One region of the Mycobacterium sp. NGS51 genome, then DNA from elsewhere that is predicted to be linked to it. Evidence: riboswitches for the same ligand, from Rfam matches in the RefSeq annotation. Region 1 holds a riboswitch; each other region holds the start of a gene.

Region 1 (4,367 bases):
TCGTCCGGGCCCGCCCGACGTCGATCCCCATCGTGCGGGCATAACCCTCGCCGAGCAGCAGCGCGTTGAGAGCACGGACCGTCATCGCCGCGGCCGCCACGCCCACTGCGACGCACGGCAACAGCAGGCGCAAGTCGGCCCAGGTGGTGCCGGCGAAGCTGCCCAGTCCCCAGAGCAGATATTGCTGGACACGCTGCGGATCCGCATACACCAGCAGCACACTGACGACCGCGGTACTGGCCGCGCCCACCATCACGCCGATCAACAGCAGCGTCGCAGCCGACCGCACCCAGCGGGCCAGCGCCAGCACCATCGCTAGCACGGCCGCGGCCCCCAGCGCCGCAGCGAGCACCACGCCGGCGCGACCGCCGCCGGCCAAACCCGCGGTGAATCCGGCGGTGGATCCGGCACCGGCGATCACCACGACGGCCACCCCGAGGCTCGCGCCCGAGCTGACGCCCAACACGTACGGGTCGGCGAGCGCGTTGCGGAACAGGGTCTGCATCTGTAGGCCGGCCACGCCCAGCCCGGCACCGGCCGCGACCGCGGTCAGCACCCGCGGCACGCGCATGCTCGCCACGATCACCTGCCAGCGAGGGTCCGACGGGTCGGCACCGGCCAGGACGCGGACCGTGTCGAACAGCGGCACCCGCACCGGGCCCAGCGCAATCCCCAGCAGCGTCAGCACCGCCACCGCCGCGGCCAGCGCCGTCAGCGCGGCCGCCGCCCTGCTCACGCGCCGGTGACCTGTCGATAGAACTCGAAGCGGTGGTTGGGTGCCAGCTCGGGATGCAGGATCGCCACCAGATCTGCCAGCACCAGGTCGGGCCGGGCCACGCCGCGCTCCCAGTAGTCGTTGCCGCCGCCGGGGCCGATCGCCTTGGTCGCCGACCAGACTTGCCCGTCGCGGACCGCCGTCAGCTCGCTGTAGCGGTTGTCGGTGGCCAGCGCGTCATCGAGTGTTCTCCAGTTGGTGCTCACCAGCCACACCGGAGCATGTCCGGCCTTGGCGTAGACGGATTCGAAGCTCAGCTGCAGGCTTCCGGTGTTCGGGTCGCGCGACCACGGATAGTCACCGCCGGCGTCGACAATCAACCGTCCCGCGTAGTCGCCGCCGGCCGGCACCGACCAGGTGCCTTGGTACATGGTTCCCGGCAACACCTCGGCGGGCCGCACGCCGGCCGTCTTGGCTGCGACGTTGCGGTAGTCCTCGCGCAGCCCGTCGTAAATCCCGTCGGCCTTCTTCTCGGTGCCCGTCAGCGCGGCGAACACCTTGACCCACTCCGCCCGGCCCAACGGCGTGGCCTCCAGCCATTCGGCGTCGGCAACCACGTCGATGCCGGCGTCGCGCAGCTTGGCGTAACTCGGATCGTCGGTGCCCGCGGTGACCAGCACATCGGGGTGGCCCGCGATCACCGACTCGACGTTGATCTGCTGGCCCGGCGCGTAGTCGGCGACCTTGCCGGCGTCGATGCGCCGGCGGATCTGCGGGCTGACGGCGTTGGCGGTATCGGCCAGACCGGTGACCACGTCGGTCTGGCCGAGTTCGTCGATCATGCCCAGATGGGTGGTCGACGCGGAATACAGGCTGGTGACGGGCACCGTGATCTGCGGCGCGTGTGCCAGGTCGCCGGTCAGCGCTGGCGCCGGGGCCCCGCAGCGCACCAGCACATACGACTGGGGTGATCCGTTCGGGTAGGGCTGTTTGACGGTCAGGACCTGATAGCTGTTGTGGTAGCTGATCGTGAAATTGGTGGCGTCGTGGACCGCCGACTTGTCCGGGAAGTAATCGGCGTTCGGGTCGAAGGCGCTGATGCAGCCTGGCGTATCGGAGGTGCTGGTGTCGGACGGCTTGTCCGACGACGGGGCGCAGGCGCCCACGCTGAGCGCCAGGGTGGTGATGACGACAAGAACTATCCACGGCGGACGTGACATCGGTCAGCTCTCTCGGGGTACACCGCCCCGGTTCGCAGGACGCGATGACGGCAGTGTCCTGGCTTTCGGATCGCTGCTCGCCTCGCCTTCCAGCCGGCTGGCCGTGGCCGATGAGGGTCGCTCCCCGATGACAGTGGCGGGACCGCGCCGGACTCACACCGGCTTCCTGCATCGTCATCGCCTTAACGGCGACAATATATACGCCGCTCCTCCTCATCGCTTCCGCTCTGCATCGTCGCCGGCGGAATTCTTGCACGGCGGCTAATCGAGGCGGTAGCGGATCAACCGCGAGCTGTTGGCGACGACGGCCACCGACGACGCGTTGTGCAGGATTGCGGCCAGCACCGGCGACAGCGCGCCGCCCGCGCCGATCAGCAGCCCGGCGGCGTTGACCGCGATGGACATGCCGTAGTTCTGCCGGATCACCTCGACCGCACGCGACCCGAGATCGCCCACATCGAGCAGGCGCCGCAAATCGTCGTTGGCCAATGCGACGTCGGCGGTTTCGACGGCGACGTCGGTTCCGGCCAGTCCCATGGCGATTCCGATGTCGGCGGCCGCCAGCGCGGGAGCGTCGTTGATGCCGTCGCCGACCATCCCGACGACATGCCCTTCGTCCTGCAGCTCGCGCACCACTTCGAGTTTGTCCTCCGGCAGCACCTCGGCCCGCCACTCGTCGATGCCCAACTCGGCGGCAACCACCTTGGCGATCTCCGGGTGGTCACCGGTGAGCATGACGATGCGGCGAATCCCGTTGGCCCGCAGCTGGTGTAAGACATCGGTGGCCTCGGAGCGCACTTCGTCGCGCAGGCTGATCAGTCCCACCAGGATGCCGTCGACCGCCAGCAGCAGCGGCGTTTCGGCCTGCTGGCGCAACTTGTCCACCCAGTCGGCCGCTTCGGTTGTCACCGCGACGTTTTCGGAGCGCAGCAGCGATGGGCTGCCCAGCAGCAGCGTGCGGCCGTCGGCCCAGGTCCGCATCCCCAGGCCGACCAGCACCTCGCATTCCTCGTGCGGCGGAATGATGATGCGGCGTTCCTCGGTGGATCTGATCACCGCCTCGGCAAGCGGATGCCGCGAGTGCAGTTCCGAGCTGGCCGCGTAGGCCAGGACCTGCTCGGGTTGCCAATCCCGGTGGATGGCAATGATGTTGGTGACGACCGGGCGGCCGACGGTGAGCGTCCCGGTCTTGTCGAACACGATGGCGTCTACCCGGCCGGCCTGCTCGAGGTGTGAGCCGCCCTTGATCAGGATGCCGCGACGAGCACCGTTGCCGATCGCCGCGCTGATCGCCGTCGGTGTCGCCAGCCCCACGGCGCACGGGCACGCGATGAGCAGCATGGTCATCGCGCGTCGCACATCTCCGGTGATCGCCAGGGTGATCGCCGAGACGATGAACGAAATCGGAACGAAGCGGCGGGAGAAGTTCTCGCCGACGGTTTGGATCGGCGCGCGATCTTGTTGCGCCTCTTCGACTCTGGTGACGATGCGGCCGATGGCTGTTTCGTTGCCGACGGCGCGGGCGCGCACGACCAAACGGCCGCGCAGCACCACCGAGCCGGCATGCACGTCAGACCCGGTGACGATGCTGACCGGCAGGGTTTCGCCGGTGATCGCAGACTGGTCGACAACCGCCTCGCCGTCGACCACTTCGCCGTCGACCGGTATCGCCACGTGATCGTGAATCACCACGTCGTCGCCGACCTGCACGGTGTCGATCGGCACCTGCACCTCGTTGCCGTCGTCCAGCCGTATCCAGGCGGTGTCGGCGGTGCCGCGCAGCAAATCCGAAATGGCCCGCCGGGTCCGTCGCAGCGTCAAATCCTGGAGGTACTCACCGATATTGAGCAGCCACAGCACCGTGAGCGCGACGACGTTCTCGCGCAGCACCAGGCTGGCCACGGTCGCCGCGGTCACCAGCGCATCGGTGCCGGCACGGCCGGACCGCAGCGATCGCAGCGCGCCGCGCAGGAAGGGATAGCCCATGAACACCGTTGCGCCGGTCGCAACCAACTGGCCGCTCGAACCCAGCAGCGGCGGCCGATTGAAGACGTAGCGGCGCACCCCGAGCAATGCCAGCGCCGCGCCGCCGACCACCATGCGCAGCACCTCGGTGTTGCGGACATCGGCCGAGCGCGGCGTGCGTGCGGGAATCAGTTCGGCCGCAACGTGTTCGGCCGAGTCGATCGCGGCAAGCACCGCCGAGCGGTCGCAGCGTTTCGGCGAATACCACACGACGACCGAGCCGGTGTGCGGGTAGGCGTGCACCGCCCGCACCCCGTTCTGCTTGTCGACCGCCTCTTCCACCGCGACGGCGCGCCGGGAGTTCGACCGCACCCACGGGACCTGTACCCGCATCCGCCCGGCCGCGTCGGAAATGACGGCAAGGTCAGTCATGGCCAAGGGTCAGTGTTCGTGGTCGCCGTGATCGC
Region 2 (4,367 bases), on a different contig from region 1:
AAGTGCGCGACCATCACCCCCGACGAGGCCCGCGTCAAGGAGTTCGACCTCAAGACCATGTGGTCGTCGCCGAACGGAACGATCCGAAACATTCTGGGCGGCACAATATTTCGCGAGCCGATCATGATTTCGAACGTTCCGCGGTTGGTTCCCGGGTGGAAGAAGCCGATTATCATCGGCCGGCACGCTTTTGGCGACCAGTATCGTGCGACGAACTTCAAAGTGGACCGCCCCGGCACCGTCACACTGACCTTCACGCCCAATGACGACAGCGAGCCGGTTGTGCATGAAATGGTGAGCATTCCCGAAGACGGCGGTGTGGTGATGGGGATGTACAACTTCAAGGAATCGATCCAGGACTTCGCCCGCACGTCGTTTGCCTATGGCCTGCAAGAGAACTACCCGGTGTACCTGTCGACCAAGAACACCATCCTCAAGTCTTATGACGGCATGTTCAAAGATGAGTTCCAGCGCATCTACGACGAGGAGTTCAAGGACAAGTTCGACAAAGCCGGACTGACCTACGAGCACCGGTTGATCGACGACATGGTGGCGGCCTGCCTGAAGTGGGAGGGCGGCTATGTCTGGGCCTGCAAGAACTATGACGGCGACGTGCAATCCGACGCGGTGGCGCAGGGCTACGGTTCACTCGGGCTGATGACGTCGGTGCTGATGACCGCCGATGGTAAGACGGTCGAGGCCGAAGCCGCGCATGGCACCGTCACGCGGCATTTCCGTCAGTACCAGGAAGGCAAGCCCACCTCCACCAACCCGATCGCCTCGATCTTCGCGTGGACCCGGGGGTTGCAGCACCGCGGCAAGCTGGACAACACCCCCGAGGTGAGCGAGTTCGCTCAGAAGCTGGAAGACGTCGTCGTCACCACCGTCGAGGGTGGCCAGATGACCAAGGACCTCGCACTGCTGATCGGTAAGGATCAAGACTGGCAGACCAGCGAGGAGTTCCTCAACACGATCGCCGAGAACCTGGACAAGGCCCTCAGCTCGACCTGATCTCGCGAATCGGCGGGCTGTATTGGTCGAGGAAATCGGTGATGACTTCGGTGATGCGGCCCGGCGCTTCGAACATCGGGATGTGACCGACACCGTCCAGCTCAGTCACCTGCGTGCCCTTGGGAAGTTGGCCCCTGAAGTAGCGGTGGGATCTCGGCCCCGGAAAGACCCGGTCCTTTTCGCAGATCACCAGATGGGCGGGAACGGCGGTCTGCGCCAAGTCCGCCAGTCCGGGCATCAACAGCGCTTTGATCAGCAACTGGAAGTAGGCCGGGCAGTGCGCAACGTCGTCGATGATCGCCCGGAGCTCGGCTTCGCTGACGCCTTCCGGTGGTCCACTGATCGGCAGGGTGGCCAGCCGGCGGCTGAACGGCAGTTGCAACGCGCGCGGCCCGAGCCAGCGGGCCAGCGCCCATACCGGCATGCCCATCACGAACTTGGCGATCACCTCGAACTTGGTCGGGCTCCACCGCGTCCATCCGCCCGCCGGGGCGATTCCGGTGATGGTGCGGGCCCGGCCCCGGCTCTCCAGTTCGAACGCCACCCAGCCGCCCAGCGAGTTGCCGACGATGTGGGCGGTGTTCCAGCCCAGCTCATCGAGTTGCCGCTCCACGTGATCGGCCAGTACCTCCGAGCTCAGAAACCAGGTACCCGAGTAGGGCCCGCCGTTGTGGCCGGCCATCGTCGGGGCGAACACCTCATAGCGGCCGGTGTCGGCCAATTGCTGGGCGACGGTCTCCCATACCAGCTGCGAGATCAGAAAAGGATGTAGCAGCAGGACCGGTTCTCCGGTACCCAGATGAATTGGCGCGCGCATATGCCGACACTATGGCGATACCGCCGGTACTCGCAATTGCGCCATTGGAATTGCAGATCGCCGGCGTCTTGCGACTGATTCGCGAATGACGGGATTGGCATGCCATAATCCGCCGGTAAGGCGACGACGTTGCAGGAAGCCGGTGCAAGTCCGGCGCGGTCCCGCCACTGTCATCGGGGAGCGACCCTCATCCGCCACGGCTGCGAGCTGGAAGGCGAGGCGAGCAACGATCCGAGAGCCAGGACACTCGCGTCGTCGCATCCTGCTACCCGGGGCGGTGTACCCCGAGAGAGCTGACGAATCGCCATGCCATGCATGTCAGGGTCGGCCGTCGCGGCTGCCCATTTCGATAAATCCGCTGCGATTTCAGGTAGTGGGCGGTGACCGCGCCAATTTGGATGGCCGCGCCGCCGGAAGTGCATTCGACGCTGCTGTCCAGTGGTCCCGGCCCCGGCTCGCTGCTGGCCGCTGCGACGGCGTGGAATTCGCTGGGCACCGAATACCTCGAGGCGGCTGAGGAACTCACCGCGCTGTTGGGAGCGGTGCAGGCCGGGACGTGGGACGGTCCGACCGCCGAGAGCTACGTGGCCGCCCACGCGCCGTATCTGGCGTGGCTGATGCAAGCCGCCACCGATAGCGCCGTGCGAGCGGCCCGGCATGAAACCGCCGCCACGGCCTACATCAGTGCGCTGGCGGCCATGCCGACGCTGGCCGAGCTGGCCGCCAACCATGCCGCCCACGCGGCGTTGGTGGCGACGAATTTCTTCGGCGTCAACGCGATTCCGATCGCGCTGAACGAGGCCGACTACGTGCGGATGTGGATTCAGGCCGCCACCGTGATGGGCACCTATCAAACTGTCGCCACCGCTGCGGTCGCGGCGTCACCGCAAACCACGCCTGCGCCGCAGATCATGAAAGCCGACACCTCGGCGGCCGCTGCCGATCAGCCGTCACCGCTGCCCCCCGACCGGCAGGACGACGTCCTTGATTGGCTGAACAACAGCGGGTTCACCGACTTTTTCGACAGGGTCTTCCAACCGCTGATCGACGGTCTGATGAGCGACCCGTTCTTCCAGGACATGTTCGCCGGGTTTGATCCCTGGCTGCCGGTGCTCGGTAATCCGCTGACCTACCTCAACCCGGCCAACATTGCGTTCGCCCTCGGCTACCCGATGGACATCGGAACGTACGTTGCGCTGCTGTCGCAAACCTTCGGATTCATCGGGGCGGATCTTGCCGCCGCATTCGCGACCGGTAACCCCGCGACGATCGCTTTCACCATTCTGTTCACCACCGTCGAAGCCATCGGCACGATCATCACCGACACCATCGCGCTGCTCAAGACTTTGCTGGAGACGACCCTGCTGCCGGTTTTTCTGCCGCTGCTGACCCTTCCGTTGGTTCCGCTGGTGGCTGCACCGGTACTGCTGGGCGGCGCCGTGGGCGTGGGTTTGCACCTGCACGGCATCCCGGTGATGCCCGTCATCCCGGCCCCTCCGCCGTTGGCATTGGCGCTGGCGCCGACCCCGCCTCCCGTCCCGGCTCCGGCACCTGCACCGTCGCCCGTCCCCGCGCCGGCAACGGCCCCGGCGCCGCCGGCACCCGTGGCCCCGCCGCCGGCGCCGTCAGCGCCACCGGTGGGTCTGACCATGGACGGGTTGGCGTACATGCTCGGTGGACTGACCGCCGATGCGCGGCGGGCGGCCAGCACCAGCGCCCGCCGCAAGAAGGCGCGACATGCCCACGGTGCTCAGCCTTTGGTGGCTGCGGCGGCTATGGAAGACCAGGCCCCGGGTGGGCGGCACCGGCGGGCGGAGGTCACACAACTGGGCCGCGGGTACGAATACATGGACCTGGAGTCAGAGCCCGCGGTCGTGGCCTCGGATCAGGGCGCGGGACCAATGGGATTTGCCGGGACCGAACGCACGGTGGCCGGGGCACAGCCGGCGGGGTTGACCACAGTGACCGGTGACTCCTACGGCGGCGGCTCCACGGCGCCGATGATGCCGCGCACCTGGGATCACGGGCCCGACTGAGTGACCGTGGGCCGCCGGCCGGGGCCCGCGTGAAAAGATCGAGCCATCATGAACACCGCTACCGCAACCCGCCGGGTCTTCTCCGGTGTGCAGCCCACCTCTGACTCGCTTCACCTCGGCAATGCTCTGGGTGCGGTGACTCATTGGGCCGAGTTGCAGGACGACCATGACACGTTCTTCTGCGTGGTCGACCTGCACGCCATCACCATCCCGCAGGAGCCCGACGTGTTGCGGCGGCGCACGCTGGTCACCGCGGCGCAGTATCTCGCGCTGGGCGTCGACCCGGCCCGCAGCACGATCTTCGTGCAAAGTCACGTGCCGGCCCACACGCAGCTGGCTTGGGTGCTGGGCTGTTTCACCGGTTTCGGCCAGGCCTCCCGGATGACGCAGTTCAAAGACAAGTCGACGCGCCAGGGCGCCGAGTCGACGACGGTGGGGCTGTTCACCTACCCGGTACTGCAGGCTGCCGACGTGCTGGCCTATGACGCCGAACTGGTGCCGGT
Region 3 (4,367 bases), on a different contig from region 1:
CGCGGTGTGCACCTTGGCGATCGGCTTGAGCCCCAACGACTTCGCCTTCTCCGCCGACATGAACAGCAGCGCAGCCGAACCGTCGGAGATCTGGCTGGAGTTACCGGCGTGGATCACGCCGTCCTCTTTGAAGGCCGGCTTGAGCTGGGCCATCTTCTCCATCGGTGTGCCCCGGCGGATGCCTTCGTCTTTGAGAATCGTGTTGCCGTCCTGGTCCTTGATGGCAACGATCTCATCGTCGAACGCCCCGGAATCTTGTGCCGCAGCGGCCTTTTCGTGGGAGTCGAGGGAGAACTGGTCGAGCGTGGTGCGGTCGAATCCCCACTGCTCGGCGATCATCTCGGCGCCGATGCCCTGGTTCGGAACCGCGCCGTCGTAGCGGTCCAGGAAGCCCTGCGGGAACGGCCTGCCACCGCCGGCGAGCGACGAGCCCATCGGCACCCGCGACATCGACTCCACACCGCCGGCCACGACGACGTCGTAGTGACCGGCGACCACACCCGCGGCGGCGAAGTGCACCGACTGCTGGCTGGACCCACACTGACGATCGACGGTGACACCCGGCACGCTCTCGGGCCAGCCGGCCGTCAGCAACGCGGTGCGACCGATGTCGAGGGCCTGCTCACCGGCCTGCATGACACATCCCCAGATCACGTCGTCGACGAGCTCGGGGTCGACGCCGGCCTTGCCGACGAGCCCGTTGAGGACCTGGGCGGACAGGTCGGCGGGATGCACCCCGGACAGACCACCGTTGCGTTTGCCGATCGGTGAGCGCACCGCTTCGACGATGACGGCTTCAGCCATGACGTTCTCCTTTGACTCGTGTGCCTCGATTCTTGACCACGGCGCTAGGCGGGTCGGGAGCGGGGTTGCCAGGTAGCGTCGGCGGCATGGCACGCATCGTCGTCATCGGCGGCCACGGCAAGGTCGCCATGCATCTGGCCCGAATCCTGACCGAGCGCGGCGACGCCGTGACGTCGGTTTTCCGCAATCCCGACCACGCCGAGGAAATTGCCCTTACCGGGGCCACACCCGTCGTCGCCGACATCGAGCAACTCGACACCGACGCCCTGGCCGACCTGGTGGCCGGACATGACGCGGTGGTCTTCTCCGCCGGCGCCGGCGGCGGCAATCCGGCCCGCACCTACGCCGTCGACCGCGACGCCGCCGTCCGGGTCATCGACGCCGCCGCCAAGGCCGGAGTTCGGCGCTTCGTGATGGTCTCGTATTTCGGGGCCGGACCCGACCACGGTGTGCCGCAAGACGATCCGTTCTTTCCCTATGCCGAGGCCAAGGCCGCCGCCGACGCCCATCTGCGCAGCAGTGACCTCGACTGGACCATATTGGGACCCGGTCGGCTCACGCTCGATCCCGCGACCGGGCACATCGCCGTCGGTGCCGCACCGCATGGCCGGGAAGTCACCCGCGAAGACGTCGCGCTGGTGGCGGCGGCCGTGCTGCACGACGACGCGACGATCGGGCGGACCATCGAGTTCAACAACGGCGACGTGCCCATCGTCGAAGCGCTGGCCGCCGACGCGGCGATCGCATGCGCGGCGAAGCCGGGCGCCGGGGGCACCCCCAGCCGCGAAACGGCGAGGGGGACGGGTCGCCGCCATCGCACCTAGTAGTCTCGATTACGCAACTGGTCTGCCGTCGCCGCAAGGTGTCGGCATCGAGCGAGGCATGTTGGCTATGCGTCGCGAGAGGGAACTCGGTGAGAATCCGGGACTGTCCCGCAGCGGTATGCAGGAACGACCGCCGTCTAGAAGCACTGGTCAACGACCGGGAAGCGACGGCCATTAGGAGCACCACATGGTGCATGCCTGCGAGTCCGAAGACCTGCCAGCTGTGCCGGACGCGCCGCGTCCGGCGGTTCACCGCCTCGTGGGATGGGCGTTGGCCGCACCGGTTGCCGTGCCCACCGGGCGCAGTGCACCCGATCGGCTGTGCGTCCGCTGGCGGTGACCACCACGTCGAGTGAAGGACGAACACGTGACCGCTCAGCCGTTTACCGCCACCATCACCGGCTCCCCGCGCATCGGTCCGCGCCGCGAACTCAAACGCGCAACCGAAGGCTACTGGGCCGGCCGGACCAGTCGATCTGAGCTGGAGTCCGTCGCCGCCACCCTGCGCCGCGACACCTGGGCGGAATTGGCGGCGGCCGGGCTGGACTCCGTGCCGGTGAACACGTTCTCCTACTACGACCAGATGCTCGACACCTCGGTACTGCTCGGCGCGCTGCCGGCCAGGGTCGCGAAGGTGGCCGACGAGCTGGACCGTTACTTTGCGGCGGCCCGCGGCAACGACGACGTCGCGCCGCTGGAGATGACCAAGTGGTTCGACACCAACTACCACTACCTGGTTCCCGAGATTGCGCCCGGCACCCGCTTCGAGCTGCATCCCGACAAGGTGCTTGCCGAGCTGAAAGAGGCCCGCGACCAAGGGATTCCCGCCCGACCGGTAGTCATCGGCCCGATCACCTTCCTGCTGCTGAGCAAGCCGGTGGATGGTGCCGGTGCACCGATCGAACGCCTCGACGAACTGATCCCGGTGTACACCGAGTTGCTGTCGCTGCTGGCCGACAATGGCGCGCAGTGGGTGCAGTTGGACGAGCCGGCGCTGGTGACCGATGTCGCCGCCGACGCGGCCGCGCTGGCCGAACGCGTCTACACCGCGTTGGGCTCGGTGGGCAGGCGGCCCGCGATCCATGTCGCCACCTACTTCGGCGATCCCGGCGCCGCGCTGCCTGCACTGGCTCGCACGCCGGTCGAGGCGATCGGCGTGGACCTGGTCCGCGGCGCCAACGCGGAGCTGGCATCGATTCCCGAGCTGGCCGGCAAGACGCTGGTCGCCGGTATCGTCAACGGCCGCAACATCTGGCGCACCGACCTGGAGTCCGCGCTGAGCCGGCTGGCGACGCTGCTGGGGTCGGCGCAGGCAGTTGCGGTGTCGACGTCGTGCTCGACCCTGCATGTCCCCTACTCCCTGGCTTTGGAAGAGGGCGCCACCGATCTGGACGACAACCTGCGCAGCTGGCTGGCGTTCGGCGCCGAGAAGGTGCACGAGGTCGTCACGCTCGCGCGTGCGCTGCGCGAGGGCCGCGACGCGGTGGCCGACGAGATCGCGGCCTCCAATGCCGCAGTGGCGTCGCGCCGTTCGGATCCGCGGCTACACAACGGCCAGATCCGCGCCCGCATCGATTCGATCGTCGCATCGGGTAACCAACGCGGACCCGCGGCCGATCGCCGCAGCAGCCAACAGGAACGGCTCCAGCTGCCGCTGTTGCCGACGACGACGATCGGCTCCTACCCGCAGACCTCGGCGATCCGCAAGGCCCGGGCGGCGTTGCGGACCGGCGAGATCGACCAGAGCGAGTACGTCGCGCGGATGAAGTCCGAGATCGCCGACGTCATTGCCCTGCAGGAGCAACTCGGACTCGACGTGCTGGTGCACGGCGAGCCGGAACGCAACGACATGGTGCAGTACTTCGCCGAACAACTCGACGGATTCTTCGCCACCCAGAACGGCTGGGTGCAGTCCTACGGCAGCCGCTGCGTGCGCCCGCCGATCCTCTACGGTGACGTGGCGCGGCCGCGTCCGATGACCGTCGACTGGATCACCTACGCGCAGTCGCTGACCGAGAAGCCGGTCAAGGGCATGCTGACCGGCCCGGTGACGGTCCTGGCGTGGTCGTTCGTCCGCGACGACCAGCCGCTGGCCGACACCGCCAAACAGGTTGCGCTGGCGATCCGTGACGAGACGGTGGATCTGCAGTCGGCGGGCATCGGGGTCATCCAGGTCGACGAGCCCGCGCTGCGGGAGTTGTTGCCGCTGCGGCGTGTCGATCAGGACGCGTACCTGCAGTGGGCGGTCGGCGCGTTCCGGTTGGCGACGTCCGGCGTCGCCGACTCGACGCAGATCCACACCCATCTGTGCTATTCGGAGTTCGGTGAAGTGATCGGGGCGATCGCCGACCTCGACGCCGATGTGACGTCCATCGAGGCGGCCCGCTCGCACATGGAGGTGCTCGACGACCTCAACGCGGTCGGCTTTGCCAACAGCGTCGGCCCGGGCGTCTACGACATCCACTCGCCGCGGGTGCCGGCCGAGTCGGAGATCGCGACTTCACTGCAAGCAGCACTGAAAGCCGTTCCCGCGGAGCGGCTGTGGGTCAATCCCGACTGCGGACTGAAGACGCGCAGTATCGACGAGGTGAAGGCGTCGCTGCAGCACATGGTGAGCGCGGCGACGAAGGTGCGCGAAGGCTAATCGGGCGCCGCTGCCCGGCTTTCATACACCTGCACCGGGATGTCGTCATCCCACGGCTGGCGGGTCACCATATCGGCGACGCACACGTAGCCGCG

Evidence for each region. A riboswitch is a leader RNA that binds a small molecule or an ion and turns the genes downstream of it on or off. The one in region 1 is predicted to bind cobalamin.
Region 2: linked by a shared signal. The riboswitch ahead of AC5Y5W_RS14695 (PPE family protein) and the one ahead of AC5Y5W_RS21655 (ABC transporter substrate-binding protein) in region 1 are both predicted to bind cobalamin.
Region 3: linked by a shared signal. The riboswitch ahead of metE (5-methyltetrahydropteroyltriglutamate--homocysteine S-methyltransferase) and the one ahead of AC5Y5W_RS21655 (ABC transporter substrate-binding protein) in region 1 are both predicted to bind cobalamin.

What each region holds. Positions count from the first base shown of each region.
Region 1 is NZ_JCALCV010000021.1:68,440-72,806, forward strand. Features, by position in the region: gene AC5Y5W_RS21650 (FecCD family ABC transporter permease) at 1-736, opposite strand, end outside; gene AC5Y5W_RS21655 (ABC transporter substrate-binding protein) at 733-1,935, opposite strand; cobalamin riboswitch at 1,968-2,135, opposite strand; gene ctpC (manganese-exporting P-type ATPase CtpC) at 2,197-4,332, opposite strand; gene AC5Y5W_RS21665 (DUF1490 family protein) at 4,342-4,367, opposite strand, start outside.
Region 2 is NZ_JCALCV010000011.1:12,558-16,924, reverse strand. Features, by position in the region: gene AC5Y5W_RS14705 (NADP-dependent isocitrate dehydrogenase) at 1-1,011, shown strand, start outside; gene ephH (epoxide hydrolase EphH) at 998-1,828, opposite strand; cobalamin riboswitch at 1,938-2,097, shown strand; gene AC5Y5W_RS14695 (PPE family protein) at 2,209-3,864, shown strand; gene trpS (tryptophan--tRNA ligase) at 3,913-4,367, shown strand, end outside.
Region 3 is NZ_JCALCV010000002.1:40,068-44,434, forward strand. Features, by position in the region: gene AC5Y5W_RS02845 (thiolase family protein) at 1-804, opposite strand, end outside; partial or broken gene AC5Y5W_RS02850 (SDR family oxidoreductase) at 891-1,532, shown strand; cobalamin riboswitch at 1,647-1,864, shown strand; gene metE (5-methyltetrahydropteroyltriglutamate--homocysteine S-methyltransferase) at 1,996-4,272, shown strand; gene AC5Y5W_RS02860 (DUF3556 domain-containing protein) at 4,269-4,367, opposite strand, start outside.